Regions from separate parts of the Paenibacillus sp. J31R122 genome, predicted to be linked through region 2. Evidence: riboswitches for the same ligand, from Rfam matches in the RefSeq annotation. Region 2 holds a riboswitch; each other region holds the start of a gene.
What was found. Region 2 has a riboswitch for cyclic di-GMP ahead of AC0YN7_RS12115 (transglutaminase-like domain-containing protein). Riboswitches for the same ligand answer to the same signal wherever they lie in the genome.

Region 1: linked by a shared signal. The riboswitch ahead of AC0YN7_RS23700 (SpaA isopeptide-forming pilin-related protein) and the one ahead of AC0YN7_RS12115 (transglutaminase-like domain-containing protein) in region 2 are both predicted to bind cyclic di-GMP.
Region 3: linked by a shared signal. The riboswitch ahead of AC0YN7_RS21925 (methyl-accepting chemotaxis protein) and the one ahead of AC0YN7_RS12115 (transglutaminase-like domain-containing protein) in region 2 are both predicted to bind cyclic di-GMP.

Annotation. Positions count from the first base shown of each region.
Region 1 is NZ_JBWDNM010000016.1:74,739-85,235, reverse strand. Features, by position in the region: gene AC0YN7_RS23715 (stalk domain-containing protein) at 1-889, shown strand, start outside; gene AC0YN7_RS23710 (sensor histidine kinase) at 965-2,125, shown strand; gene AC0YN7_RS23705 (response regulator) at 2,132-2,860, shown strand; gene AC0YN7_RS23700 (SpaA isopeptide-forming pilin-related protein) at 2,953-4,500, opposite strand; cyclic di-GMP riboswitch class II at 4,533-4,613, opposite strand; gene AC0YN7_RS23695 (hypothetical protein) at 4,869-5,330, shown strand; gene AC0YN7_RS23690 (ATP-dependent helicase ComFA) at 7,203-9,710, shown strand; gene AC0YN7_RS23685 (ComF family protein) at 9,707-10,497, shown strand, end outside.
Region 2 is NZ_JBWDNM010000006.1:157,453-167,949, forward strand. Features, by position in the region: gene AC0YN7_RS12105 (DeoR/GlpR family DNA-binding transcription regulator) at 1-34, shown strand, start outside; gene AC0YN7_RS12110 (ArsB/NhaD family transporter) at 231-1,562, opposite strand; cyclic di-GMP riboswitch class I at 1,906-1,986, shown strand; cyclic di-GMP riboswitch class I at 2,020-2,102, shown strand; gene AC0YN7_RS12115 (transglutaminase-like domain-containing protein) at 2,116-2,925, shown strand; gene AC0YN7_RS12120 (response regulator) at 3,047-4,171, shown strand; gene AC0YN7_RS12125 (response regulator) at 4,334-5,890, shown strand; gene AC0YN7_RS12130 (sensor histidine kinase) at 5,887-7,611, shown strand; gene AC0YN7_RS12135 (ABC transporter permease) at 7,785-8,729, shown strand; gene AC0YN7_RS12140 (carbohydrate ABC transporter permease) at 8,758-9,654, shown strand; gene AC0YN7_RS12145 (extracellular solute-binding protein) at 9,721-10,497, shown strand, end outside.
Region 3 is NZ_JBWDNM010000014.1:84,121-94,617, forward strand. Features, by position in the region: gene AC0YN7_RS21890 (cadherin-like beta sandwich domain-containing protein) at 1-412, shown strand, start outside; gene AC0YN7_RS21895 (extracellular solute-binding protein) at 851-2,245, shown strand; gene AC0YN7_RS21900 (class I SAM-dependent methyltransferase) at 2,561-3,079, opposite strand; gene AC0YN7_RS21905 (helix-turn-helix domain-containing protein) at 3,333-3,539, opposite strand; gene AC0YN7_RS21910 (DUF2975 domain-containing protein) at 3,550-4,032, opposite strand; partial or broken gene AC0YN7_RS21915 (class I SAM-dependent methyltransferase) at 4,306-4,932, shown strand; gene AC0YN7_RS21920 (small, acid-soluble spore protein, alpha/beta type) at 5,339-5,551, shown strand; gene AC0YN7_RS21925 (methyl-accepting chemotaxis protein) at 5,747-7,459, opposite strand; cyclic di-GMP riboswitch class I at 7,539-7,623, opposite strand; gene AC0YN7_RS21930 (BMP family protein) at 7,899-8,930, shown strand; gene AC0YN7_RS21935 (hypothetical protein) at 8,954-9,163, opposite strand; gene AC0YN7_RS21940 (hypothetical protein) at 9,610-10,086, opposite strand; gene AC0YN7_RS21945 (hypothetical protein) at 10,462-10,497, opposite strand, start outside.

The DNA of each region.
Region 1 (10,497 bases), on a different contig from region 2:
GAAAGGCGTAACGACAAAAACCTTTGCAGACTTCGAGCAATCGGCATATGCCATTACTAGTCAAGTAACGCCTGCTACAACTACAGGAAAGGTGAAGCTCGTTACCGACCTTCCAGGTCAGAAATCGCCAAAAGCATTGAAACTAGATTATGATTTCACATTGGGAACAGGCACAAAAGCATCCTACGCTCTATTTGGTCCAACAGGTCAGACACTCACTGGCTCGCCAACCTCGATGTCGCTCGATCTATACAGCGATAATAGCTTGAACTGGGTACGCGCGGAGTTTATAGATGCAGATGGCAAAGCACATCTCGTAGATGTGGCCAAGCAGCTTGATTGGAGCGGGTGGAAGACAGTCAAAATGAATTTATCAGCTCTCGGCATGAAATATCCTGTCAAGCTGAAGCGGATATACGTAGTGACGATTGCTGAAGGACAAGATGAACGGGCGGCAACAGGAGCAATCGGACTGGATAATATACAGCTTCAGTATCCGCCTGTTGTAACGGTTGATACGAAGGCGAAAGTCGAGATGACCATAAGCAAGGCAACAGCAACAGTGAACGGCAAAGCGATTAAATTAGATACGGCGCCTATTCTATTAAATGGAACAACCTATGTACCTGTACGTTTTGTGTCAGAGGCACTGGGGTCTGAACTTGTATACGATCATCCAACGAGAAGAGTAACCGTACTGCGCGGCAATAAGCTGATGGAAATGACAATAGGCAAAAAGGAATTCGTAATGGACGGCAAGGTACAGCAAGCAGAGGTTGCTCCAATTGTACGTGACGGAAGGACACTTATTCCGATTCGTTTATTTTCTGAAAAACTAGGATTTAAAGTCACTTATGATGTGAAAACCAAAAAGGTTACCATCTACTAACAGGGGACGCAATTTAGACATTTTGTGGTATGATAGAAAAGTTAAACCTTTAAATAGAAAGGTTGCCGATCTGTCGTGGACCATCTTACAATCGATCTTAATCGTGTTATCAAAAATGCCATTGAAGTGATGGAGGACAGTAAATACCAAATCTATGAAATCTGTGAATCGGCGCGCACGGAGCTGGAATCTCTGGAGCAGGAGCTTGAGGTTGTGCTTCAAGAGACGTTCAAGGCCATTGAAAAGGTCGATGAATTGGAACAGAACTACCGGCGTGCACGTATTCGATTGACAGAGGTAAGCCGTGACTTTGTTCGCTACAAGGAAGTGGACATTAAGTCAGCATATGAGAAGGCGACACAAATACAGCTGGATCTAATGGTATACCGTGAGAAGGAATCTTATCTGAAGTCGCGACGTGATGATTTGCAGAAGCGTATGCGTAATGTTGAGAACTCTATCGAGCGTGCTGAAACGATTGCTTCACAAATAAATGTAGTGCTTGAATATTTATCGGGTGACTTGAATCAAGTCACCCGCATTTTGGAATCTGCCAAGACGAGGCAATTGCTTGGCTTGAAGATTATTTTAGCGCAAGAGGAAGAACGTAAAAGGATTTCAAGAGAAATACACGATGGGCCTGCTCAATCGCTGGCTAATATCGTATTGCGCACAGAAATTGCCGAACGTATGCTTATTAAGAAGGAATTTGTTATGGTGCATGAAGAACTAATAGATTTGAAGGAGCAGGTACGTGCAGGGCTGGAGGAAATTCGCAAAATTATATTTAATTTGCGTCCGATGGCATTGGATGATTTAGGACTTGTGCCGACACTTCGTAAGTTTACACAGGATTTTGAAGAAAAAACAAAAGTACATACTGTATTCGAGCTAGCTGGGAAAGAGATTCGGATGCCGTCTGCTATGGAAGCAGCCATCTATCGGCTGGTTCAAGAGGCATTTACGAATGTATTCAAGCATGCCAATGCATCCCATGTATCACTCGAAATAAACTATCATTCACGATTAGTTTCGATTATTATTCAAGATAACGGAATTGGTTTTGCCAGCGATTTAACTGAGCTGGAGGCAAGTCGCAACTCCCATTTCGGATTATTAGGGATGAGGGAACGAGTGGAACTGATAGAGGGGAGGATGGATATAGACTCAAATCCCGGGAGAGGGACGAAAATTATAATAGATATACCAACTACTGCTGAACATAGAAAGGAGTAAAATAATATGATACAGAGACCAATGACTAATGGACATAAAATAAAAATTTTACTTGCGGACGATCACCAGCTGTTTAGAGAAGGGCTTAAGCGTATTTTAAATATGGAAGAGGATTTGGAAGTCATCGGCGAGTGCGGTGACGGCATTCAGGTGCTGGAATTTTGCAACCATACGATTCCTGAAATTGTACTAATGGATATTAACATGCCAATTGAAAACGGTGTCGTTACGACAGAGCGTTTGAAAGGGATGTTTCCTGATGTAAAGGTTATTATTTTATCCATTCATGATGACGAGAGCTATGTTTTCGAAACGCTTCGTAAAGGCGCAACAGGCTATCTATTGAAAGACATGGAGGCAGAGTCGCTCATTAATGCGATCCGTTCCGTTGTTCAAGGCTATGCCTACATCCATCCAAAAGTGACGGGTAAGCTAATTAATCAATTACGTCGTATGACTTATTTGGATGAGATGGGTATCGTGTCAGGTGCGGCAGCAGCTAAAGAGCCAGGCGTGAAATTCGTTGCTGGCGACAATAGCCCGCTTACTCGCCGTGAAGCAGAGGTTCTCAGACTTATGGCAGAAGGTAAGAGCAATAAGCTTATCGGTGAATTTCTATTCATTAGCGAAAAAACAGTCAAAAACCACGTTAGCAGCATCCTTCAAAAGATGGAAGTTGATGACCGTACACAAGCAGTAATTCATTCCATTAAATTTGGTTGGGTTACATTATAAACTTTCACTAAATGACAAACACCCCGCATTTTGCCCAAAAGGCATAATGCGGGGTGTTTGTCATTTTACTGCTTTAATTTCAAGTTATTGTATTAGCCTTGTTTATTGTTTCTTTGTCTTCTAAGGGCTAAAAGTCCTGTACTTATTGCAAAGGCACCAATTAGGTAGTAAGGGAAAGGATTGCTATCGCCTGTTTTTGGCAATGTGCTTAGCGGAATCTCCTCATCATCGATAATCACAATTGGATCATCACTAGGAGGTTGTTCATTCTCATCAGTTGAACCCTTTACGACGGCTGTTGGCTCCGGTGTAGGTGATGGATCAGGTGAAGCAGTTGGAGCAGGCGTTGGTGATGGTGTAGTCTCAGGTGACGGTGTTGGTGTAGTAGATGTCACAGGTGTTGGTGAAGGCGATGAAGTCGGCGTTGATGTTGGTGTTGATGTTGGTGTTGAAGTCGGTGTTGAAGTCGGCGTTGATGTTGGCGTAGATGTTGGTGTTGAAGTCGGTGTTGATGTTGGTGTTGATGTTGGTGTTGAAGTCGGCGTTGGTGTTGGTGTTGGTGTTGGTGTTGAAGTCGGTGTCTCTGTTGGACATGGTGTGTTATTGCTTGCTTTAGTTATATTCTTTTCGAATTCCCATGAGACTTTAATATCAAAAGGGCCATCAATGGCATTTGTCGTAAAGGATACTGATGAATTTTTCGGAACGGTGCTGTTTCCGAATTGAGTGGTTCCGATAGCCGCCCACGAGAATGGGACATCGATATTGCTTTCATTGGTTACAACCCATTCTCGCTGTCCTGTTGGATTAACACAGGCATTATCCACCTTGAGCTTTGGGGTGTTGATGACGATTTTTATCTCCGATGAATCATTGGTGACTACCAATTTGGTGCCCTCAGGTAAGTCTGTTGTAAAGCCTGGTAATGTAATTTCTTTCAGGTCGTATGTGCCGACAGGGACTTTAGCAAAGGTTATAACGCCATTTGCATTGGTTACCCCTGTCGTAAATAGGGTGCCGTTTTTCCACAGCTCAAAAGTAACACCTTCATGAGGAGAACCTTCTACTGCTTTACTGATGTATTTATTGACTATAATATTTCCGCAGCCTTCTTTGTGTACAATCGCTGTTTTATATGTGCCTGCATGACCGCCGGTACCTATTGTCAGTTGTTGAGGTCCACTATAAACATCTATTTGATAGGGGGCACATTGAGGGAGACCAATTGTAATTTTGTAGCTTTTACCTGGTGCGTAAACGTCCGTTATACCAGTAAAATGCTTCTGCGTTTCAAAAGGGTGCCCGAAATCGTCTGGGGTTGTGCCTGGTGGATATACGTAAGAAGAGAAGCTCACTTGTACGCAAGTATCCGCTTTTGTATGGAAATAAGCTGTAGCTGTTCCGTCATTATTAACGATTAATCCATTGTCATGCAGCCCGCTTGGGAGGGTGGTGCCTTGACCTTCCATAATGATATCATTACGGTCAGTAGAATACTCTTCGCAGGCATTATTGTTATTATTCTGCCCGTTGTCTGGAGCTGGTTCGGTACCTGCTGCCATGACAAGTGAACTTAGTGATATCGATAATATAAGTAAAATAGCTAAACCAAAAGACAACCTCTTCTTAAATCTTTTCACAAATTCACACTCCCCTTAGATTGGTATTCGAGTTCTAAGAGGGCCGGTTACACTACTAGCTCCGTATAATCCAAGTGTCCAAATGTAGATTATACATCATCGCTTCCCTAGATATGAAGAATGTACGAAATACATCCTCTCTCTGCTCCCTTAGCATACGTATATTACATATGCGCGAAGATGTAGTAAAATGATAACATATATTGTAAATTGCTCAAGAGGGTTTATTTGTCGCTTTTTGACTGAAAAAATTGGGTTATTTTTTTTGAAGCGGAATAAGCAATTGCACATTTTATAATCTTGTCCTTTTATAGGGGAACCACTGGGCGCCTTGTGGCATATAGTGTCACAAAGAGGAGGTGGCCTCGATGTTTGGACTTCTACTTTTGGTGATCGGATGTTATCTGTTGGCTGCATTGACCGTGCATCTGGTTTATCGAATCCAGCAAGGACGACTGGAATCCATTAAGCACTATGTATGGATTGCGGATAGTCGGCAAAAGAATATGGAATGGTATATGCGCTCGTTGTCTTCTTTTTCACAGAGGATGGGGAAAGATGTTCAATTGACGATCGTTGACAGCGGCGTATCCGAGGAAACGCTTGCGATTGTTGAACGACTGGCTAGAGAGGACAATAAAGTGAGGATTTACCCAAGATTAGTAGATCCTATTGCTAAAAAGGAAGATGGTAAGCGTTCACACTTAACGCGGACTGACGCTACTCAATTGCTATGGCTGCTGCAGGCAGAAGGAATTGTATCTAATGCTGACCATGCGGTGCTTGTTGATCTGCATAATCCAGCAGATTTGTCGAAAATGCCGTTCTAGTATATACTATGCGGTAGTTAAATATTTGGAGTGAAGCACACTCAATGACGCCTTTGGCGTTGTTGGGTGTTTTTTTGCGTTTAGGGGGTGTGGGGAGGGGGCTTTTGCTAAATGAGAGTGACTGCTGGAGTGGGCTTGATGCTCAAATGTGGCTTGAATGCGGCTTGAATAGGTGGAAGGAGAAGTTGCTGTGTGTCGCTCGCAATAGTAATGATGGATAGTAATAAGGGATAGTAATGAGGGAAACTCACTAAAATGAGGGAAACTCATTAAATAGTGAGGCTAATCTCACTAATAGCAGCAGATTAGGGCGTCACATGTGGTTTTGTGAGGTAAACCTCATTCTCGATGAGGGGAGTCTCATGGCTAGTGAGGTTTACCTCACTAATAGTTAATGGGAGAAACAGAAGAGTTAGATTAGTGGGATTATACTGAGCTTAACCTCAGACTTAGTGAGGTTAAGCTCACTAGAGGATGATTTTTGTTAAATGAGGATGACTGCAGTGGTGGGCTTGATGATTAAATGTGGCTCGAATAAGAGCCCGAATAAGGCCCGGATAAGGTTCGAATAGGTGAGAAAGTTGCTGTGGGTCGCTCACAATAGTACTGAGGGATAGTCATGAGGGAAACTCATTAAATAGTGAGGCTAGTCTCACTAATAGCAGCAGATTAGGGCGTTTCATTTGTTTTAGTGAGGAAAACCTCATTCCCGGTGAGGGGAGCCTCATGGCTAGTGAGGTTTACCTCACTAATAGTTAATGGGAGAAACAGAAGAGTTGAGATTAGTGGGGTTAAAGTGAGCTTAACCTCAGACTTAATGAGGTTAAGCTCACTAGAGGATGATTTTGTTAAATGATGGTGACCGCAGGAGTGGGCTTGATGCTCAAATGTGGCTCGAATAAGAGCAGGAATAAGGCCCGGATAAGGCTCTAATAAGGCTCGAATAAGGCTCGAATAGGTGGAAGGGGAAGTTGCTGTGTGTGGCTCGCCATAGTAATGAGGGATAGTAATGAGGGAAACTCACTAAAATGAGGGAAACTCATTAAATAGTGAGGCTAGTCTCACTAATAGCAGCAGATTAGGGCGTCACATGTGGATTTGTGAGGTAAACCTCATTCCCGGTGAGGGGAGCCTCATGGCTAGTGAGGTTTACCTCACTAATAGTTAATGGGAGAAACAGAAGAGTTAGATTAGTGAGGTTAAGCTCACTAGGGGACGATTTTGTTAAATGAGAGTGACTGCAGGGGAGTGGCTTGATGATTAAATGTGGCTCGAATAAGAGCTGGAATAAGGCCCGAATAAGGCTCGAATAGTTGAAAGGAAAAGTTGCTGTGGGTCGCTCGCCATAGTAATGAGGGAAACTCACTAAAATGAGGGAAACTCATTAAATAGTGAGGCTAGTCTCACTAATAGCAGCAGATTAGGGCGTCACATGTGGTTTTGTGAGGTAAACCTCATTCCCGGTGAAGGGAGCCTCATGGCCAGTGAGGTTTACCTCACTAATAGTTAATGGGAGAAACAGAAGAGTTGAGATTAGTGGGATTAAAGTGAGTTTAACCTCAGACTTAGTGAGGTTAAGCTCACTAGAGGATGATTTTTGTTAAATGAGGGGGACTGCAGGAGAGTGGCTTGATGATTAAATGTGGCTCGAATAAGAGTAGGAATAAGGCCTGAATAAGGCCCGAATAAGACCCGAATAAGACCCGAATAAGAGCCGGAATAAGAGCCGGAATAAGGCCCGAATAAGGCTCGAATAGGTGGAAGGAAAAGTTGCTGTGGGTCGCTCGCCATAGTAATGAGAAAACCTTCGTTCTAGCGGCTTCGTAATGTCGAGGGGTTACAGGGATGTGAGGAAGAAGAGGAGGTTCAAGTATGAAGGCTCATGTGTATATTGTTGAGGTTAATGGAAGTTGGTTAGCAAGGTTAACTATTTATTCGGTAGTTGACCGACATTTTTGGATGGATGGCGAGTTTGGTGAGGGTGGGAGATTGAATTCGGCAATAGCCAATTCGGGTTGGCTGTGGCGGGAGGCATTGCCTCTAGGTGTAGCGTATGCGGCAGTGGAGCTTTGGGAGGAGCATTTAAAGAAGCGTGATGTAAAAAGTAGGATGAAAATTAGTGAGAGAGCAACTAGTAAGAAAGCTATATCGTGGAGCCCAATAGAGGCTCTTGATAGGTTGTACAAATGTGTAGAGGAGGCTACACGAGTGGCGGGCTATGGAGTAGCCGATAAGAATGGACAGTTATGGGGGAGGTTGATTGGTAGGTGGAGGAATCAAAATGAGCGTTACTTTGAGCAAGAGGGGAATAATTTAGTTGCTAAGGCGGAAAGGTGGGAGCGGGAGGGGGGTGAAAATGAGCGTGTTGGAGCGGGGAGTATGAGGAGTGGAGAAGAGTATGTGAAAGGCAGAAGGACGAGGGGTGGAGAAGAGTATGTGAAAGGCAGAAGGACGAGGAGTGGAGACGAGCATGGGGGAGAGCAGAGCGAGCTGGAAGAAAGCGAGACCTGGAAAAAAGGGAGTGTGAGGGATGAATGTGGGTTCAAAGGAGCAGAGAGAGGGAGGGACGGAAACGAGACTAGGGGAGTGGGGAGTATAAGGAGTGAAAACGAGCATGGGGGAGCGGGGAGCGCGAGGAGTGGAAACGAGCATGGAGTAGCGGGAAGAGTGAGGAGTGGAAATGAGCATGGAGTAGCGGGAAGAGTGAGGAGTGGAAATGAGCAGGCGGGGGTGAGGATTGATAGCGAGTCAGGGCGAGCGATTGGCGATGCCGAGGCGGGGTGGCTTGCGGCAGCAGCGAAGCATGCCGCGGGGTTGTTGGAGGGGCGAGCGCTATTGCGAAGCGAAGCGCACGACTTGCTTGAGGGCGCTAGCCTGCCCGGTGCCGCAGGCAGCTGGAGCGGGGTGCTCCAGCTTGCTGCGCTGCTAGGGCGGGCGCGCCTGCGCGGATCGGTCGCCGCGGAAGGCGGGCGGCCGGGGGCGATGAGGCGCCGAAGGCGCGAGCGCAGCTGTATGCGCTGCGGGAGTGGCGAGGCGTTGATGCTCCGCACGGCATGTGCAGCGTGCGGTAGGGAGTGTGCCTATTGCACAGCGTGTATTGCAATGGGAAGAAGTCGTGAATGTGAGCTACTTGTCATAGGGCTGCGAGAACTCTCAGGAGGTGAACTTGCCGGCAGCAGCAGCCTTGCTAGCGGACAAGATTTAATAGATTTGGAGCAGAGGCTTGCTCACTGGCAGCTTAGTCCTGCACAAACAGCTGCTGCAGCAAAAGCGCTTCAGTTCGTCGAGGGGCGAGCAAACGGTTCATCGAGTGGCTCCTCAAGTTTACCGGCTAGAATGGAGCCGTCAGTAAACGATATAAAGCCGATCCGGAACTTTCTTTTATGGGCAGTTACTGGAGCGGGTAAAACGGAAATGATCTTTCCGCTCGTTGAATCGGTACTATTAAGGGGCGGGAAGGCGCTTATTGCGACGCCACGTCGCGACGTCGTAATTGAACTGGATCCGCGTATTCGAAAAGCTTTTCCGCTAGCAACGGTCGTCACCTTGTATGGAGGAAGTGTGCAGCGATGGGAGAGTGGGGATATTACGCTAGCAACAACGCATCAATTATTGCGATTCTATGAAGGCTTTGATTTAGTAATCGTCGATGAAATTGATGCCTTTCCTTTCCACGGAGACAAAATTTTGCAGTATGCAGCGGATAAGAGCTGTGTTCCTGGCGCAGCGCGATTACTATTGTCCGCTACGCCGCCGAGTAATTTGCAAAGAGCTGCGAAGCGAGGAAAGCTCCCGCATGCAAGGGTGCCAGTTCGTTTTCACCGGCATCCGCTACCAGTACCTAAGCTGGTAACTACAACGCCGGTAAAGCAAATGCTTCTTACAAGCAAGCTGCCTAAGCAGCTTATAGCTGCTATGCAGCAATCTCTTGTGCGCAATGCACAGCTGTTTGTCTTTGTACAGCGAATCGCACAAACAGAGCCAATGGCTGCTTTGCTCCGTAGAGTGCTCAGGCATTCCGCCATTGCGGCAACATCATCACAGGATCCGGACCGAGCGGAGAAGGTGCAGCATTTTCGAAGCTGTCAAACTCGAGTGCTCGTCACAACTACCATATTAGAACGAGGGGTGACTATCCCTAGAAGCGATGTTTATATTTTGGATGCGGATGGACGTTTGTTTGACGAAGCCTCTTTGGTTCAGATGGCAGGCAGGGCAGGTCGCTCCGCAGAAGATCCATTCGGCAGCGTATATTTTTGTAGTCGAGAACGTAATCGATCACAGGTAGCTGCCGTCCGTCACATACAAGCCATGAACCGTATAGCACGTAAGCAAGGATATTTGCATCCGAAAATAAAGAAAGGAGGCTCGACTTCATGAGTCACTCGCTATCTACACTATTGCAGCGGCTTCGTTACACGTTTACTGCCTCCGCAGAGCTGCTCGCCCCAAGCTCTGCCGCCTGCTCCGTATGCGGCAAACCGCATAGCCAAGCTCGCAGCGCGAGCAGCATCAACCACCCGAAGCTGCCGACCCAGCTTCTTCAAAACGTATGCGGAGTCTGCCTTTCCGCAATACCCTGGCTTACCCGCATCATCTGTCCCCACTGCGGCCGAGGAACACATTGCGAGGATTGTACTCGCGGAACAAGCAGATCATTCCAATATAACCGCAGCGCGGTATATTACAATCAAACGATGAAACAGTGGCTCGCCCAGTACAAATATAGAGGGAATGAAAATCTCGCGCCTGTGCTGGCAAACATGCTGATGCCGACTTTTGAGAAAATGACTATGGAGCTAAGCAGACAAGACAGTCCTTCTACAATTCGCCGTTCTCAAAAACAACTTTTTTACGCCCAATACTGGGATGCAATCACCTATGTGCCGATAAGCACAGAGCGTGCGGAGGATAGGGGCTTCAATCAAGCAGAGCAGCTGGCGTCGCATATCGCAGGCAGATACCGATTGCCGATCCTTCATCTGCTCATTCGAGACCGACATACAGAAAAGCAAAGTTTTAAAACAAGATCTGAAAGAATGCGCGACACTAAACATCTTTTTAAAGTGAGTCATCCTGAACTGCAAAAGCTGCAAATCAATTCTTTGGGCAATGAGAACAAAATAAACTCACTTCAAAAAAAGCTGAGAATATTGCTTATAGATGA
Region 2 (10,497 bases):
GGAAAAGCTGGGGAAAGGCGAGTTGTTTATGTAAATCGGCCTTGTCAACCAACATCCCCAGCGGGGATAATCATGAAGAAGCCGTATGTGATGATCCGCACGTACGTTCTATGAGAGGCCCATGCAACTGTGCATGGGCCTACTCGATTCCCAATCCGGCGGTATTCCGAAGATAATAACAACGAACTAATCTTACTGACTGAACAATCCGCGTATTTCTGATTGTTATATTAAAACAGCCAAGAAACCCAATAGGATAAAATAACTAGTGTGAAGATGACAGTGATTGGAATGACAAGCGACGTTACTTTGATATATTGTCCCCAGCTTATTTTCACGCCGCCTTTTCTTAATATATTCATCCACATTATTGTAGCCAGAGTACCAATTGGTAAAAAGAGCGAGCCTACATCACTACCTATTACACTTGCCAAATAGGAGATTTTTAACGTTAACGGATCGAGTCCCATATTCATTAATGTGAGCGTTCCGACCATTAAAGCAGGATGATTGTTGAATAAATTCGATAGGACGCTCAAGAGGGTACCCATTAGAACACTTGCATTGAGTAAGCTTCCAGAGACAATAGGCTGAAGCAGCTGAATAAGCAAATCCGTCAATCCAATATTATTCAGACCGTAAATAATGACGTACATACTGAAAGCGAAAATGAATATATACCAAGGGGTTTTCTTCAGCATATCGGCAGGAGAGATTTTTAAATAGATCCAACGCCACGCGAGTAATAGAGTGGATCCGATTACAGCCATTAACGAAACGGGAAAATGTATATAAGAGGCTACAAATAGGAGTACTCGAATGGTTAAAACAAATAGGAATATATTTCGCATGAAGCTAGTCCGATTCTCTCTGGAAATGGTATCTTTGAGCGGATGAGTCCCTAGCATCAGATTCCATGCTGCAGCTGGCGGCAATTTTTTCGGGAGAACGCGATAGAAGGTTGCAAACAGTAGGAAGGATAGTAGTAGTAGTCCAAGTGAGGCAGGAACGAACATCATAGCGGTATGCATATAGAGATCCATGTGAACGATTTTTATAGCAATTAAATTTACGATATTACTAACTCCAATAGGAGCGCTGGAAGCTGTTGCAATTAGAGCTCCCGAGATGAGATAAGGTATTTTTTGATGGTTTTTGAGACCCATGTTTTGAAGAAGAAGTAATAGAATAGGTGTTGTGATTAATATACTGCCATCATTGTTCACGAAGAGTGTCATGAGAAAACAAAAGAGAATCGTAATCCAGAAAAGGCGAATGCCTGACCCTTTTGCCTGTTTCAATAAAAGCTCAGCCGCCCAGTAGAAAAAACCAAAGCTTTCCAGAACAATGGCCATTACAATGGTGGCTATAATCGTTACTGCGGCACCGCTAATCGTCTCTGTTATTTTTCCCAGGTCAGCGAATGATACACTTCCACTGAGTATAACGAATAGGGCTCCAATGGTTGCAGGGATTGCTTCATTAACATGGGGACGCCAGAAGATGAAACCAACTGTAAAGAAGAAAGCGCAGATTGTGACAATGACCATTAAATCATTCATAATAAAACCTCTTTTCAAATTGAAAGTTTTTTCTTGTTATCAACTCTCCTTACTTAAAAGAAATGGTTTCAGTCTAGCATCAAGTCGAAGTCTACTTTGTCTACTAATTCCCCCTCCTTTTTTTGTAGTAAAAATATCTTTGTAATGTATATATACGTAGTAGACATATCGTTCGTACTGGTCAATATCCCTAACTCTATTAAAATCTGCTAGTGTCAGTTGTTGATATTTATCTCGTAAAGATAGTTGTATAGGATAGCATTTGGCCTATGCGTTTACGGTGAATTTGTAATATAGTCTTGTTATAACTACAAGATATGATAGTATAAGAGAATAAAAGCTAAACATTAAATGGCAAATCTGTCGAAAGACAGGGACGCAAAGCTGTAGGGCCTTCTTAAATAGATGGCAGACAGTTACCGAATGGATAGGCTTTTTTTGTTGGAAATAAAACTTTATACGATAATGGCAAACCTATCGAAAGGTAGGGACGCAAAGCTATAGGGCCTTCTTAAATAAGATGGCAGCCTGGCCACCGAAGGGAGTTTTATGAATGAAGAAGTTTATGCTGTTTATAGCTGCTATTGTCATTTTATGTCCTTTATTTAATGGAGCGGCGGTCCATGCTGAAGAGGTTAATTCGTGGTTAAACGAAGCTGATGTAAGCAAGGGAATCATTAGTGTGAAATACGATGTAAAGGCTAACGTTAAGACGAAGCTGTTGATCGTTAAAGGTCAGGAGAAGTATTCCTATAATTTAACTGCCGGCAAGAAAATGGAGTCATTTCCTCTTCAATTAGGCAACGGCGATTATACGGTTAGCGTATTGGAAAATATAAGCGGAAATAAGTATAAGGTTATTTACAAGGACAACGTTAAGCTTAATTTGAAGGACAGCACAGCTGTATACTTGAATTCGATTCAGAATATAAATTGGAATGATAAAAGCAAAGCTATTCAAAAGTCGAAAGAGCTGACGAAAAATTTAAAGACAGATACTGATAAAGTAAAAGAAATTTATAAGTATGTGATAAATAACATTAAATATGATAGCAAGTTGGCAGCAAGCGGCGTATCTTCGGACTATCTTCCTCAAATCGATCGTACATTACTATCGAAAAAAGATATATGTTATGGATATTCCGCATTGTTTGCAGCGATGCTTCGGAGTGAAGGGATTCCAGCTAAGCTGGTTATGGGCACGTCAGATTATGTGAGTACCTATCACGCTTGGAATGAAGTCTATTTAAATAATAAATGGGTAATTATAGACACAACGGTTGATGCAGGCTGGAATGGCACAACTACAGCTTTTACGATGATAAAGGATGCCTCTAAGTACACTGCTTCCAAACAATACTAACGTGTATTTGGTTTAAAGAGCCTCGAACATTATGTTCGTGGCCTTCTTTATTTAGAGATCATACAATTCTTATCACAAGGAATACAGAATTATTAAATTCCATGATTAAGGAGTATATAGGATGAAAGTGATTCTTGTAGATGATGAACAACTTGCTGTGGATTACTTGAAGCGTCAGCTTATGAAGCACGATCAGATTGAGGTTATTGGTGCCTACATAGATCCGATTGCAGCGAGGAGAGACATTCTAGCTGAGGATGTGGATTTGGTTTTTCTTGATATTAACTTGCCGGAAATAAACGGAATTCAGCTAGCGGAACAGATTCTAGAGAAGAAGCCGGATTTAAATATTGTATTTGTAACGGCATATAGTGAATATGCGGTTAAGGCTTTTGAACTTAACGCTTTGGATTATTTAGTAAAGCCGGTTAGATCGGATAGACTGGTCAAAACGATTGCTCGAATTAGGGATGAAATAGAATCTTCTCAAGTAGAGATAGAAGATCTAGCTCCCTCTGTGATGAAAATAAATATTTTTAAGCAAGTATCTGTTGAAATATCAAATACGCAGCAATCTGTCATTCATTGGCGAACGACTAAAGCGCAGGAGTTATTTCTATACTTACTTCAACATCGCGGTCAATTCGTTCGTAAATCGGTATTAATTGATACGTTATGGCAGGAGTATGAATCGGATAAAGTCTATTCGCAATTGTATACGGCAATCTATCACGTCCGGAAAACATTGGCACAATTTGCTGATCACTTTCAAATCATGAACGCGATGGAAGGTTATATTTTAAGTATAAATGATGTTGTGATAGACGTGGAAGAATGGGAGAATCGATTAGCAGCTGAAGAGGCTCTATCATTTGAAACGATAGATAATTACATAGAATTAATGAAGTTATATACAGGAGACTATTTACAGGAATATGATTATTGGTGGGTGGAAAGCGAGAGAGAGCGTCTTAAGAAGCTCTGGCTTAATATTTCGTATGAGATTGCGAGCTGGTACGAGAAACATGACCAGCTAGATAAATCCATCGTTTGGTATGATGAAATTTGCACAAAGCACGTCCAAGAAGAGAAAGCCCATTTTTCTCTTATGAAAATATATGCAGCTATGGATCAACATTTACTCGTTAATCGACAATATACTACGTTGACTACGGCTTTGTTATCCGAATTTAATGAGCAGCCAAGTGAGTATATAACAGAATGGTATAAACAGCGGGAGGCTTAATCGTTATGATTGAGCCTTTTTCGTTGAGAATTTGTTTTAAAATATGTATGCATTTGATATTGTTTAACGATCAGAGGAATTGTGAGAAGATTGTCGAAACAATAGACATGATTTCAAAAAGATAAAATTCGCGAACTACTCAATAATTGATCGAGGTGAATAATGATGTTTAAGATGCTTATCGTAGACGACGAACCTTTCGAGCGGGACGGCGTGAAATTTCTGATAGAAAAGTATGGGTTGGAGCTGGAGACATTTGAAGCGGATAGCGGAGAGAGCGCGCTTGAGTTTATGCAGCAGCACCCCGTTGACATCTTATTCTCAGATATCCGAATGAAGGGAATGGACGGACTTCAGCTTGCCGCCAAAGTTCGAGAACTGAATATTCCGGTTAAGGTGATCTTCATGAGCGCCTACGGGGAGTTTGAATACGCTCAGAAAGCGATAGACGTAAATGCGATTCGGTATATTTTGAAACCGGTTCAAGTTAATGAATTTTTGAAGGTTGTTTCACAGGTCATCCACATGTGCGAACAGGAACGTCATGAGGAGAAGCGGCAGGAGCAGCTCGAGAAGGCTTATGGACAAGGTATTCGCTACGAGAAGCAGAAGCTCGTTTCGCAATTAATTCATGGGGAAATCGGCGACATTCAGCACGAGTCATCGGAATCACATGCTCCAATACCGATGTTTGCCGGTTCCCAGCTGATTCGTATGGTTATTTTGGATTCACGCAGCCGTATATTCGATTTGTCTGATCTCGATTTCGAAAGTATGATCAGCGAATGGGTGCAAAGGCCGCATGAAGCCTTCAATTTGAATGAATATCAGAGTTTGCTCTTCATGGAAGCATTGGAAGGGGAAACGACTGCTCACTTAGAAGATCTCGGAAACAATATTTTGCAGCAATTCAGAAATGCTTACGACACAGATCTTTTTGTAGCGTTTAGCGGTCCGATCGAGAATCTTGGCAGCCTTAGGGTTGCGTATAACGAAATTGAATCGGTTTTGGAGAGCAAGTTTTTCTATGATAAAGGTGCGGTATTGTTTGCGGAAAGTTTTTGGATGGACCGCCAATCGTCCGAGAACGTGGAAGAGAAAATAACAGAAATTGCAAAAGACGTAGAGCGCAAGGATTTCTCATCCGCCCGAAGGCGCTTTGAAAAATTGTATGAGTCACTGCAGGCTGGTAAGCAGATTTCTTCGATTTTTTTGAAGTACAACTGCATGGAAATTTTGAAAATGACGTTTGACTACGCGCCGAAGAAAAATACGGAGCAATTCAAAAAAACGTTAGAAAATATTTATAAATCGAATAAGCTGAGTGAACTATGCATGCTGATGATTACGGTGCTGGAAAGCTGTGAATCTTCGGATGGCCAGACAGTCGATTCGAACCGCAAAGTAATCGAATCGATTGTCCGAACGATCCATAACGAGTACAATCGGGGTTTATCTGTCGATGAGTTGGCGGAAAGCGTTTACTTATCACCCAACTATTTGAGCCATTTATTCAAAAAGCAGGTAGGCGTCAGTATCATCAAATACATTACGAATACACGCATGAAGAAAGCGAAGCAGCTGCTTGCGGAAACAAACAAAAAAATAGCCGACATCGGTGAAGAGACGGGATACGTCAACGTGGCGTATTTCTGTTCTTTATTTAAAACTCATATCGGAAAGACACCGACTCAATTTCGGGAAGAACTCGATCTATGATCACTGTCATCGCTCGTCATTGGAAGCGTCTTCGCTTGAAGCCGAAGCTGTTTTTATCTTATTTGTCGGTCATTATTATTCCAATTATGGTGCTCGGAATCTATTCATATTGGCAGTCCAAGCAGTTGTTGAACACGCAAGCCGAGCAAGCGTTGAACCGGAATGTCGATACGATGGCCGAGTATTTTAATTTCAAGGCGGAGTTGTATAATAATACGGCAAATTCGATACTATACCACAACAAGATCCAACAAATCGTTAGTGCTTCCTATCTGGACTACGTGAACCTGTACAATGACTTGAATAGATATATCTACCCGAATTTTAACCAGATCCGGATTACAAACAGATATATTAACCAATTGACCATTTACACAGAAAATGACATGCCCGAGTCCGGGTACGCTATTTTGTCTGCCAAGCGATTGCCCGAGCTATCTTGGTACAAGGAGCTTGGAACAAGCGTGGATAAGCAGGTATGGATCCGGTCTATGTCCGAGCTATTTTTCATAAGCCCCTTTCCGCGTCTGCTCGTGAAAGGTCAGAATAATATACTGGTCATGCAGATCAATGAAAAAGGATTATTCGATCGGGTCGACGAACTAATGCCGGGTAATGGGGTAATCGTGACAAACTCGCGAGGCGGAGTTCTCTATTCAAATTCCGAAAAATATGCGCGAAAATTTGACTTGGGCAATCTGGATGATAGGGATATCATCAGGGCGGCGGAGAGCGGAACTGTGCATATTAACAATCAGAAATTGCTAGTTCTAAATAAAAGCATACCGCAATCGGGATGGTTGATCTATACCTATGTTCCTGTAAAAAACGTGTCATTGAACGCTGGCAAGATTTTGACCGCTACTTCGATTGTTGCGGGGGTATGCGTGCTCATTCTCCTTGTACTCATTTCAGTGTTGACTAACAATATGATGAAGAGAATTCATATCTTTGTGTCTTGGATGAAACGTGTTGAAGCCGGAGAGATGGATTTGCAGGTAAAAACGGAAGTAAAGGATGAAATCGGAGAGCTGATGATCCGGTTTGGGAATATGCTCAAAAGACTTAATGAGGTGATTCAGGAGTCGTATGCGAGCAAAGTCATACAGAAAGACGCGGAGCTTCGCGCTTTACAAGCACAAATTAACCCTCACTTTTTGTACAATACGTTGTCATTCGTCAATTGGAAGGCGCTGCGTAGCGAAGAGCATGACATCAGTCACATCGTAGTCTCATTGTCGAAATTTTACCGTACTGCCCTTAACAAAGGCGGACAAATTATTACCGTCCGGGATGAGCTTGAGAACATCATGTCCTACTTGGAAATTATGCTGATCATGAAAAATTACAATTTTGAAGTCGTGTACGATATTGATGAGCGGGTCTATTCGTATCGGATGATCAATCTCGTCCTGCAGCCACTCGTGGAAAATGCAATCCAACATGGCATTGACAAGAAAGATGACGGCCGTGGTCAATTGCTGCTGACGGCTCACATTGTGCAGGATACGGTCGTATTTACAGTGGAAGATAACGGGCAAGGTATCTCCGAGGAATTGATTGGAGATTTGCTGACGGTTCAGTCATCCGGCTATGGCTTGAAAAATGTGAACGAACGGCTTAAATTGAAGTTTGGCGATGAATATGGGATCACGATCAGCAGTACAATTGGCGAAGGTACCGTCATGAGAGTAACAATCCCTCAGTTGAGGGAAGCATAATAATCGGTTGACTCTGTCCTCTTTCTAGGGTGCAGAGTCTTTTTATGTAATAGCGGAGAAATCTGATATGGATCGGAGATTTGTGATATATACGACAATTGGGCCCGCTGATATGCTTATATTAAGCAAATGTAATCGCTATCATGGCTGCTTTTAGAAAGGAGGAACTCATAATGAGCGAGGTCACTGCTGCGAGGAAAGTGAAAATCGCAGATAAGAAATGGAGCAATTGGAGAAAGTATCGTGTCCTACTCCTAATGCTGGTTCCAGGCATGATTTATTTCTTGGTATTCAATTACGCTCCGATGTATGGTGTAGTTCTGGCATTTAAAGACTACAAATTTTTGGAAGGAATTATGGGGAGTCCTTGGGTGGGCTTAAAGCATTTCGAAAAGCTGTTTGCCGATCCCTATTTTTACAAGGTGCTTAAAAACACGATCATCATTAGTTTTTACAAACTGCTGTTTGGTTTTCCGGTTCCGATTATTTTCGCTTTATTATTAAACGAAATAAATAACGCCAAGTTTAAAAAATTCGTACAAACGATATCGTACTTGCCGCACTTCATATCATGGGTCATTCTTGGCGGTATTTTCTTCTCCATCTTTTCTTGGGAAGGCCCGCTTAATACGGTCATCACGATGTTTGGAGGCGACCCGATCCTTTATTTAGCGGATGATCGGTATTTCCGTACGGTGCTCGTTATCACTCATATTTTCCAAAGCTTCGGCTGGGGCTCCATTATCTATTTCGCGGCGTTGTCTGGCATCGATACGCAAATGTATGAAGCAGCAGTTCTGGATGGAGCAGGTCGATTTAAGAGGATGTGGTACATTTCGATCCCAATGATCGCTCCAGTAATAGCCATTATGCTGATCCTTTCTATGTCAGGTATATTGGATGCAGGCTTCGACCAGATTTTCAATATGTATAACGTCAAAGTTTACAGTGTGGCAGATATTATTGACACTTATGTGTATCGAAAAGGTTTGGTGGATATGGCTTACAGCTATGCTACTGCAGTGGGTTTGTTCAAATCAGTTGTAGCACTCATTCTTATCTTCACTGTCAACCAAATCATGAAAATGATGGGCCAGAAGGACAGTGCGATATGGTAAACGCATGGTCATTTGGAGGTGTTCCGTTATGCTTACAGTAAAGAAGACACAGGGCGAAAAAATCTTTGATGTTTTCCTCTATGTATTTATGTTTCTGCTTCTGCTGCTTACATTATATCCATTCTGGACGCAGGTGATTATTTCCATGGATGGAGGAGGGTCGAAGAGCACGGCATACACGTCAGGACTCGTATTATTTCCTTCACAATTTACATTGGACAGCTACAAATTAGCGTTTCAATATGATGCGTTATGGTACGGGTATAAAAATACGATTATACGAACCGTCCTCGGAGTCGTCTTGTCGGTTGTATTCACTACCTTAACGGCCTTTCCGCTCTCGAAGAGGGACTTGCCATTAAACCGAATTTCCACCGGGCTTATCCTATTCACGATGCTGTTCGGAGGCGGACTTATCCCTTCCTATCTTTTGATAAAAGAGCTTGGCATGTACAACACAGTATGGGCACTCGTTGTGCCGGGAATGATCACTGCTTTTAACGTTCTCATCGTCCGCAACTTCTTCCGTTCACTGCCTGAAGAGATTGAGGAATCAGCTCGAGTAGACGGCGCAGGGTATTTGAGAATATTTTTGCAAATCGTTCTTCCGCTTTCCAAGCCTGTATTGGCGACAATCGCCTTATGGGTTGCGGTCGGTCATTGGAATGCATGGTTTGATAGCCTGATCTACATCTCAGATCCAAAAAGTCAGGTACTTCAGGTCATATTGCGCAAAATTATTATTGAGAACAACACGTCTGGCTTGATGTTGGCTATGCAAAATCTAACCCAGCATTCGGAATTTTCCGGCAGGCAGCTACAAGCCACAATGATTATGTTCTCCATTATCCCGATGTTAGCTATCTATCCTTTCGTTCAGAAGTATTTCGTAAAAGGCGTTATGGTTGGCGCTATCAAAGGGTAATGCCGTCCCGTACGGCTCTAGCTCATGATAGAATATACGAATTAATAGGGGAAGGGTTGATTTAAGATGAAAAAAGAGTTGAAGAGGATCGTTTTCGGAGGTGCGAGCTTTGCTCTTCTTGCTGGTCTTTTGGCAGGATGTGGCGGCAACGATACAAATAATGGAGGTTCAGGTTCAACTCCGCAGGTTGGAAATGAATCGGGGTCCACATCGACTGAGGGGAAAACGGACCACCTGACTTTCTGGGCGCATTTTCCAGAGCAGAACAAGGTGGATTCTCCAGGGATTACTGCAATTGCAAAGAAATTTAACGCCGAAATTGAGCTCGTTCCGACTAGTCACGAGACATACAAAGAAGATGTGAACTTGAAAATTGCCTCGGGCAACATTCCGGATTGGATAAAGGAGCCAGCGGCTACAGATTACTTGACGTTTGTTGATCAAGGGGTCGTTGCGGAAATTCCACAGGACTTGATTGAGAAGCATATGCCGAAATACGTGGAATGGATCAAAAGGTTTATTGACAAAGATGACCCTTTCAAATATGTTCGTGTAGATGGAAAAATTTATGGTTTACCGACGATTTGGGATATCGGTATCGATGGACAACAGCTCGGATTCCGTGAAGATTGGCTGAAGAAGGTCGGTATTAACAAAATTCCGGAAACGCTCGAAGAAGAGGAAGCAGCTTTGACGAAGTTCCGCAACGACGATCCTGACGGCAATGGCAAGAAGGATACTTATGGCTTGACTGCTCATTCGGAAGGAGTGGAATCACTGTTCAGCTCCGTATTCGGAGCCTATGATGCTTACCCTGGTATCTTTCGTGAGAAAGACGGCAAA
Region 3 (10,497 bases), on a different contig from region 2:
GGTAACAGCCATCGATTATGCAGGCAATGTTTCCGTAGAACATTTGTCAGCCGAAGTCATCCCTGCAGGCAGCTCGCTCTTGAAGGCACTTTCTGCCGATACCGGCCAGCTCCACCCGGAATTCGATCCTACTGTTCACAATTATCAATTGAACGTCTGGCCTTCGGTTAAGAAGGTTGCATTAATTCCCGAAACGAAGGATAATGATGCAACTGTAACCATTAATGGCGTTGCACATCAGTCGGGAACCCCTTGGGAAATCGATGTCAAGGCCGGAGAAACCATCACGGTTATCGAAGTTGCTGCGCCCAGAAGTCAGGAAAAAACAGTATACACGGTAACCGTAAATGCCTGTAAAGGGCCAAAGGAAGGCTGCAGCGCCCCGCCTGGACATCAAAATAATAATAAATAATAACGACAATCAAGAATAAACGCTTACCCCATCTTTGACGCTGGCATTTACCGTAGGTTTAGAGCCACTTCCACTATATACTTTTTTTAAAAATACAGCATTGCTGTAAAAGCAACAGCCGGGATTGTATGGTCGTTGGACGGATCACAACATTAGCAGGCGCGAGCAGAGGCTCGCGCCTTTCCTGTTATGCTTGCGATATTTCGCAGTAACCATCGTTTTCTCGTGATACATTTTATTAGCATGGCAACATCGTCAAAGCACCGATCATCGTACACTAGATACACGTTATCAACACAGCGACTATTACAGTGCTGTGTTTTTTGCTCCAGGAGGCAATTGTTAGCTATTAAATGGACGGTTGGATTGGCATCAGAGAACCGATATAATAGGAGGTAATGAATTAATTTGGGAACATGGACGAGAGGTTAAAACAAGATGGCGAAGAAAACGGATCAAAGAACATTCCAGGCTAAGGTACAGCAGTTCGTCGAAGCACTTAAAAGTGATATAGAGAGCGGAGTTTACACTCCGGGTGATTTTTTGCCGTCTGAGGAAACGTTATCAAGGAAATTTGACCTCAGCAACCGGTCGATTCGTCAAGGACTGGATCAATTGGTGCAGGAAGCGCTGATCATGAAGCAGCCCCGCGTAGGCAATCGCGTGGCTTCGAATACGATAGTAAAGGTTGCTTATCGGGACTCACTCATCCGGGATGTAGAATTCGAACGGCTCCTAGCTTTATTTCATAAGCAATACCCCAATATTCAAATTCAGCTTGTTCGCATAGGTGTGTTTCCATCCTTTGCAGACGGGATGGCTCCTTTTTTGGACAATGGGCAAGTAGACATCGTCTTGTTGAACCATTTTGATTTTTGCGACATGCTGGAATCCGACCGCCTGAATATGCTGGAGCCCGTTGCTCCTCAAGCCGGAGTAAACGATAAGTTGAACGGAGCTTTCCAAGCGGACGGCACGCAGTACGCCTTGCCTTTCTTATACTCTCCGGTTGTATTGTGCTATAATCTGGAGCATTTCCGTGAGGCGGGTGTGGCTGAGCCTTGCAGAGAGTGGACCTGGGATGACTTGCGCTTCGCGGCAGGAAAGCTGTCGAAGGGTGGAAGTCGCATTGGATTCTTTTATCATCTGTTATCAATTAATCGATGGCTTGTGTTTTTAATGCAGAACGGGCTTCATTTTACGCGTAAGGATGATGGCGGCTATGAAGTGGATCTGCCCTTGTTGATAGACAGCTTCCGTTTTTCGCGAGACCTGTTGTTCAAAAGCAATGGCATACCCGTATTCGCTTCCGAAACGGAAGAGGAAGTCATGCAAATCTTCCGGGAAGGACGGGCATCAATGTTTTTGGCAACTTATTTTTCACTGAATGAACTGCTCAAGGAAAATATTTCTTTTGAAATCGCCCCTCTTCCACAGGGCAGGTTCGACCAAACGTTGCTGCTCACGACCGGATGGGCGATTAATCGGGCTTCTAAAGAGAAGGAGGCAGCGCTTCTGTTGATGCGTTTCCTTTCATCGCCGGAGGCGCAAGACTTTGTTCATCATACTTCTCTCAGCTTGCCTGCACTCCAGGTTCCCTTTGATCCGGCGCGGGATGAGTGCAGGAATCATCGACCTTCCCGCTTTGATCTTCATCATGAGATCATCTCAACGTATCACTTGCATTCGGAGCTGATGTTACCGCTCAAACGACTGTATGCCTTACGCAACATACTCAAACTGTATTGGTTCGGCATAAAGGATGAACCGACCATTTTAGAGGAAGTGAAAGCTTTATTGGCTCCGGATTGGAAGGGATATATGGGGAACTGAGGAGATCCGGCCTATGATTTTGCCGGCATTTTGTCCACCTATGGCGATGCGCAAGCATTTGAGGCCGGGCTTCGCATCAAGCAGAGAGTGCCCTTCACCATGCAGATTTTTCGGTGTGGGAGTGGCATCCGCATGTGGACGACCGACCGCCGTCATGCAATCGGATAGGAGGCTACCCATTAGTTGGGTAGCCGACCTCCCACAACACCTTACGTACCATTCGGTATACGGTGTTTCCTAAGTTTACGCAGTGACTTGTCGATATAAATCCGAAAAGAATAGGAATCCGAGTCCTTTGACGATAATATTTCCGAGTTAACCCTCTCCTTTGTTTGGCGATGCCCACACCAAATGAACGGTATTAAACTTGTAGCGTTCCATATGATGTATATGAATCGGGTACTGCTGAAAAATATTGATCATATTACGATCCAGATGGCAGCCGATAACGCGTAGGAATACAGGCTCGATGATCTTTTGGGTGCTGCCAATCAATCGGTTTGAACTGAGACCATGCTCCATTAACAAAATTTGACCGCACGGCTTGCACCACCTGCTAAAAGATTCCAACACTCTAACAGGATATTCGTAGCCGCAAAAAGATAATGTCGAGACGATGGTATCAAATGAGTCTTCCTGAAACGAAATAGATTCAATATCGGATTGAATAAATGTGGCGCGAACTTTGCTAGCCGTGGCGGACTCTCTTGCCTTGGATAACATAGCACCGCTGAAATCGACAGCAGTCACATCCACATTTTTGGGGTAAAAGTAAAAATTCGCTCCAGCACCAACAGCTACCTCAAGAACCTTCCCCTTTGCACTCCCGATCAATTTTTCCCGCCATTTCCATTCCGACTGCTTCTTCCTTCTTATTTCGTAAATTTGGATTGATTATCGAATTTACGGATGAGTTTCTCTTTGTCCATAGTACCCTCCTTCAATAAGCGACGATCAGACTTTCAATAATTTAAGCAGATGGTCTGTTGGCAGTTGCGGCAATTGAGCAAGCATGATTTGTATTATGGAACCATCGTTCCCCGTTAGCATTCAATACGGTCGATTATTCATTTAATCCTTGAGTGTCTTAGTCGCTTTTATATTCTAAAATATCTCCAGGCTGACATTCTAAAGCCTTACAAATCGCCTCTAAAGTTGATAATCTAATCGCTTTTGCCTTTCCATTTTTCAATATAGAAAGGTTAGCCATTGTTATTCCAACCCTCTCCGAAAGTTCTGTTACGCTCATTTTTCTTTTAGCCAACATCACATCAATATTGATTATAATCGCCATGTTATTCACCTCAGACCGTCAAATCATTTTCAGATTTTATATCAATAGCCACTTTTAAAAGCTTTTGGAGAACAGCAGCAAAAACGGCAATCACCATGGAGGCAAAAATTATGACCATTCCGATTACTATGATACCTGGGGCATCGTCTTTCTCCGCAATAAAATAGAAGAGTGGCATGCCTACCACATACAAGCCACTGATTGCGATTGCACAGTATTTTATATTTTTTAATACTTGTACAGATAATTCAGAGAAAGCTTTGTTCTTGTCAATATAGCTTAAAAGTTTAAAAGCTTGATACAGAGCAAAGTAAAAAGGTATCGCCGTTGCATACAAATCGATTAAAACGAGATATTTCAAATAAGTATGATCTGGATACAATTCTGCTGCATAATTCGCTATCTCTGGCACCAAAAATATGCACAATGCAAGAACTGGGATTCCAATTAGAATAACAGCTACCTTTAAAAAGAGTGTTGTTCCTCGTTCCATAAAAAGCCCCTCACTTATTATCAAATTTAATTTGACTTTAACACCGAATTTATCGTTTTGCAATAAAAAATTTCTCTTATTAAATATTTTGTTATTGTTATGTAGGTATCCATTTTTAAACCAAAAAAAAGCATTCCTCATTACAAAGAAATGCTCTATAACTGAACTAACCTGCTAGTTGATGGATAATTTTAGGTGGATTTGTTCATAAAAAAACGGTATATTATTTGGGGGTTAATAGCGCAGAGTGTTCGATATGTGTTATTGGGATAACGCGCAAGTCTTTTTGGCGATGTCTCAGGGAAAAAGATGCTGGAGATAGGCTGTGGAAACGGTCAATCCTTGCAATATCAGGGGGAACGCAAAGCATCTGAACTATGGGGTATGGATATATCAGAAAACCAAATCAAAAAGACAAGGCAACACTTGACGGCGTGCGGTCTTTCAGCAAAATTGATCTGTTCTCCCATGGAAGAAGAATGTGGCATACCAGTCGATTATTTTGACTTTGTTTATTCGATTTATGCCATAGGCTGGACCACCGACCTTGAGGGTACTTTTTGCCGGATCGCCTCTTACCTTAAAAAAGACGGTGTATTTATTTTCAGTTGGTCTCACCCTATACACAAATGTGTTGTTGCAGAAAATAATATGCTTGCTTTTAAAAAATGTTATTTCGATGAATCTTGGTATTCGGTATCTCTTGATGAATGTACGCTAACATTATCGGACCGTAAACTATCAACCTATGTGAATGCGTTGGCAAAAGCGGGATTTGTAATTGAGCAAATGATTGAGCAATCTGATGATGAAATTATCTCGCGGGACGATAACAGCGATTTTGCAAAAAAAGCAAAGATGCTTCCTGTAACTCTTGTAGTCAAAGCAAGAAAACTATAGTTCCCCGTTATCTTAATAAATCGTCTCATTAACGAAGAGATTTCTTTAATCAATTCCGCAAAAAAATTTTAATTCCAGCCACGTTTCATACCAAAATGTCTTCTGGTTTTCTGGCTTAACTAATTCGTTATTTTCGCCATCTTTAATCATATATACTTTTCCATTATCAGCCGTAACCTTATCTCCAAACCTATAAACAATATCTAAGCAATATTTTTTATACTCTTCTTCTCGGGTATTCGACCATTCTGATTTTTCGATAGAAAATCTATTTTTAATACCATCGTCCTCCTAGAGCCTTTAGCTATAGTTCTTCATTTATTTCACTTCTAATTCCAATAATTGATGTATAAAAAGCAAAACAATCCACAAAATAACTTCACATCCAGTTAAGGAGTGAACATACATGAGCAGAAAAAGTTTAGTCGTTCCACAAGCACAAGCAGCACTTGACCAAATGAAATATGAGGTAGCACAACAGTTTGGGATTCAATGGTCTCCAGATGGTTACAATGGGAATATGACTACTCGTGATGCAGGTACTATTGGTGGAAACATCACAAGAGCGTTAATTCAAATTGCAGAACAATCTCTTGGCTCAGGGACAAGAAGATTCTAATTTAAAATTTAAAAATACGATTACGGTCGAAGGGACGCTTACAGCATATGCGAACAAAGTGGAGCCCATTCAATTAGCCGGGTTATCAATTTAGCTGTAGAAGTTCATAACAACGAATAGCTGACAGGTTAAAAAACCGCCGTTGGTTTCAACCAACGGCGGTTTTTCATTGCACAGCCTCTAGCAACGGGGCGATCAGCTCTTAAAACGTAAAGTCATATCGTGCAATTCTTGAGCCATACGCGTCAACGCATTCACGGATTCCGAAACTTCTTCCATCGTAGCTAATTGCTGCTCCGAAGCGGCAGCTACACTTTCTGTCTTCGAGAAGGCAGCTTCCGTAATGCTGTTCATATCGTGGAGAGAAGCGGTAATTTCCTCTGTGCCTGCCGACATTTGTTGTGATGCGGCAGATACCTCCTCCATCTGATAAGCCACCTGCTGCACCCCATTCATAATGTTACGGAATGCCTCTCCTGCTTCCTTCATAATCACAGTTCCGTGTTCGACCTCTATGCTGCCTTTTTCCATGGCGACAACCGCAGAACGAGTTTCACCTTGAATTTGCTGAATGATCACCACGATTTGTTCCGCCGATTGTCTGGATTGCTCCGCCAGCTTCCGAACCTCGTCGGCAACGACAGCAAAGCCTCTCCCGTGTTCGCCCGCTCTTGCAGCTTCAATCGCGGCATTCAATGCAAGCAAATTCGTCTGCATTGAAATATCGGTAATAACATCGACGATTTGACCGATTTCATGAGATCGTATACCCAGTTGGTTAACAACCTTGGCCGAATCGTTGACCGATTCTCGGATCAAATCCATTTGGGACATCGCTTTCTGGATCGAAATATTGCCTTCCTGGGCTTCCTTGGAAGCCTCCATTGACATTGCGGATACATTGCCTGAAAATTCTGCAATCCGATTAACGCCGGTAGCCATCTCTTCCATTGCTCTTACGCTTTCGATAGAGCTTTGCATCTGCTGATCGGCACCTCCAGCAATGTCTTGAATGGCCGCAACGACATGATGGGTAGTTTGGCTGGATTGTTCGGAGCTTGCTGCCAATTGCTCCGAGCTTGCAGACAAGTTCTGAGACTCGAGGACGATCTTCGCAATGATTTCTCTCAAGCTAGTGATCATTCCATTGAAATCCTTTGAAAGAAGACCGATTTCGTCTTTTGATTGGTATGTAGCGTTAACCGTTAAATCCCCGTCCTGCGCTTTTGCCATCAATTGCTGAATGGTGCGGACAGGTCTTGTGATCATATTAGAAATGCCGTATCCGATCAAGGAACATAAAATGACGGCAAGTAGGGTAACGACAACGATGATCGATGTAGCCAGTTTGGAGCTTTGAACACTTTTCTCATAAAAGATTTTTGCGTCGTCTTCATTGAACTTAACAACGTTCTCCAGGCTTTTGATCATTTCTGCACGGATCGGCTTGAACGAATTTACATATTCCTTATGCGCTGCTTCTTTTTGATTGGCAACTGCCAAGTTATCCACTTTTTTCTTGGCTTCGTTGTTTTTAGGGATCAAATCGATAAAGCTTTGGTACTGCTCTTGTGCTCTCGAAGACAACGTGATCTGCTCGAGACTTTTTCGTATCACCTGATTTTTATCGCGGGTCTGAACAATTTGCTGTTGAATTTGCTTAATGATAGCCTCGTCTTTCGCCAGCAGCATTTCAAGCTGCAAAGCATCCATTTGCGAATTGCCGAACAAAAGTCCTTCGACCAGGCTGTTCGGAATCAAGGTTTCTTCGTACATAGCACGGGCATTGCTAGCCATCTTGTTCATGACGAAAAAGCCTGTAATACCGATAATGAGTAGGAAAATAATGGAAAGTCCGAGCATTCCCCCGATTTTCGTTTTGATTCGTAAATTCTGAATATATTTCATGATCCAAGCATCCCCCATTAAGATATTGTAAAATAAAAAAAGTCCACCCCAAAAGAAAGGGATGGACGTCCTCCCAATTTTCGGTGACCCGGCTGCCGTAGATCGAAATCCTTAGGCCCGTAGCTTTGCGTCCCCCTCTTTCGAGAAGTATGCCTTTTCGTGATATGGGTATATCTATTGGCCAAAGTATAATATAGCTTTTCGGGATATACAAGACCTTTTTACTAAAAATAAATACTACTTTAGATACCGGTATGTCGGAATTTAGGTCAATTTTCACTGTCTATATAGGGAGTAAAGACCTGCTAACGACGTTATTTCGCAATTATTCGGTTTATTCCCCTTATTTATCTTCGGCATAATTTGACAAAAAGTGAAGTCTAGTTTATTCTCTGATTTGTCCGGACAAAACTACTTTTTTGGAAACGAGGGGTACATCTTGAGAAAATTACTATCGAAATTGGCTTTGTCGAGCTTGGCTATGGCACTTGTATTTTCATCCGGTTTGTCTACCGCAGAAGCTAGCAAGGACCCGTCACACACCAATAATAAGAAAGCAAAAGTTGCATTGTTGATTCCAGGTTCCTCCAAGGACGGCGGGTTTATGGAATCTGCTTACCGTGGATTAGCGAAGGCAGAAGAGGATTTCAGAATCAAAGCGACGTTTGTGGAAAATATCCCGCATGACACTGCGCAAATTGCGGATGCATTGCGCAAATTGGCCAAGAAAAACCCGGATATGATCATTGCTCATGCAGGGCAAAGCTCGGAAGCCGTGAAGTTGGTAGCTAAAGAATTCCCGAAAATAAAATTTGTTAATACACAAACGAATTTGACCGGCGATAACCTGTCCAGCTATCAGGTAAAACAGGAAGAATCCGCATGGCTGGCAGGTGCAGCTGCAGGACTTCTGACAAAAACGAATGTGGTTTCTCATATTTCCGGTGCACGCGTAGGTCCCGGTCTATTGGGACGCGCAGCATTTGCTGACGGTTTGAAATACACGAATCCTGAAGCAACATTCCTTACCACGTTTACAGGCGATCAAGAAAACGCCGCTTTGGCAAAAAGTGTTGCGCAAGCACAAATTAACGCGGGGTCGGATATGATCTTTACTATGTTGAATAAGGCTCGTTCCGGTGTTACGGAAGCGGCACGCGAGAATGGCGTGTATCAATTCGCTAACGTTCGTGATTATTATGCCGATGCACCCGATGTTTTCATTGGATCTGCGATATCGGATGCAAGCTTGACAGTATATGGAGCAATTAAAGATTTGACGGAAGGCACGTGGAAGCCGAATACAGTGAAAAAAATCGGACTTGAAAATCCGGATGCCGTTCGACTTGCCCTGTCACCTTTTGTTCCACAAGACGTGAAGGATAAAATTGTAGTGTACGCCGAAAAAATCGAATCAGGTGAAATTGTTATTCCTTCAGAATATACCGGTCCTGAATTTCCAGCTAACTAGGGCTGCGTTCGGAAAATGAATTGCTAAGTGAGTCTCTTAATTCGTATATTAAGCACTTCTTTAATCCCGAGAGGGGTTAGAGAAGTGTATTTTTTTTCATGTCCGATCGTTTCATCTTTAACCAACCGGGTGAAATCCTGTGAATAAGCGAGCATTCGTGAGAACATCATATCGTACCAAGGGAGCTTAATAATAAACAGCTGCTGCGGCATACTGCTCCTTGTTTTGTTCAACTAACGTTCCCCGGTAGCGTAAAAATTCGCCTTACTTTTCCTTCTTCATTTCTTCCTCCTTTTTTTTGTAGTATCGGTCTATAGCTTCCTTTTCCAAATCGCGCCTAGGTAATTTAGAGTTAATTCTAAGAAGGATTAAAATAATTATTAAAAGTAGAAAGACGATAATAAAATGCACCTGAACCATCTCCGCCCATAATTAAATACTATGTCTTACATTTACCATATTTAAGAAAAAAACTGACCAGAACTCCGTTTCTTCAACAAACAAAAAAAGAGCTGCATCGAAGCAAGCTCCTTAACTAACGTTCGCCGTTAGCGGATTAGTAATTTCCAATTTCTTCGTGTGGCGATACGAATCGTCATCACGACTTTCAAGCCCAAACGGTAGATGCACAAGATAGAATCCGAAAATCAGCTTCATATTGTAAATATTCACTAAAACCCTATTTTTTGCGTACATTCGCATTTAGAATATTTCTGCATTTTCTAATTTTTTGTTTGATTTGCTTATTTTCAAAAAAATAAACCTCTGTCCCTGACCAAATAAAAACCCAACACACAATGCTTAAAACTCCTGCAATATAGGCATGAGTTGTTGAAAACTTCAAGAATATCATCCCAACAATAATACCAAGCACAAATAAAACAATAGCCTTTTTGACATTTCTAGCATATGTATATTCCTCTTCGTTCAAGATGTTAGAAAAACTGTTAAATGTGGCAGCCTGCAATGACTTTTCGTCAAAATCATTCTGACCTAAAAAAAATATTTCTACTTCTTTTCTTCTACCACTGTGTTGCTTTGACAAAATAAAATCTTCAAGATCAGAGCTTAGGTGGACATCATCTAACCTATAGTATCTTGAAAACGGAGTATCCGTTTCGTCTAAATAGATATTTATACTTAATTCTTCTCTCATATTAACCACCCTTTAACTCCAATGTACTAGTTGAAAGACAACCTTTTATCAGTATGGTCAAAATAGCAACAATTCTTACGAAAACAGCGTAATTCTAATAGCTGTAATCAATAACCTTCAATGTTTTCTCATGCAGCTTGAAAATGATTTGGAAGCGTTCCGCTTCAGGCAAACTTTGGTCATATCTCAATTTCTCCGTGTAAGTCAATATAACGGTCAACGGTGTTTTTAAGTGTGGGCCATATTGGAATGCATTTTCCACAGTTCCATTTCAACTTCGGTAAAACAAAAAGACACTGGGGCGTCTATAATCCCCAATGCCTTATCATAAATATTATAAATAAATAATCTATAACAGAATAAGTGCCTTTGTCATTACGGTCGAGATCGCAACGCTTTGAGATACCACTG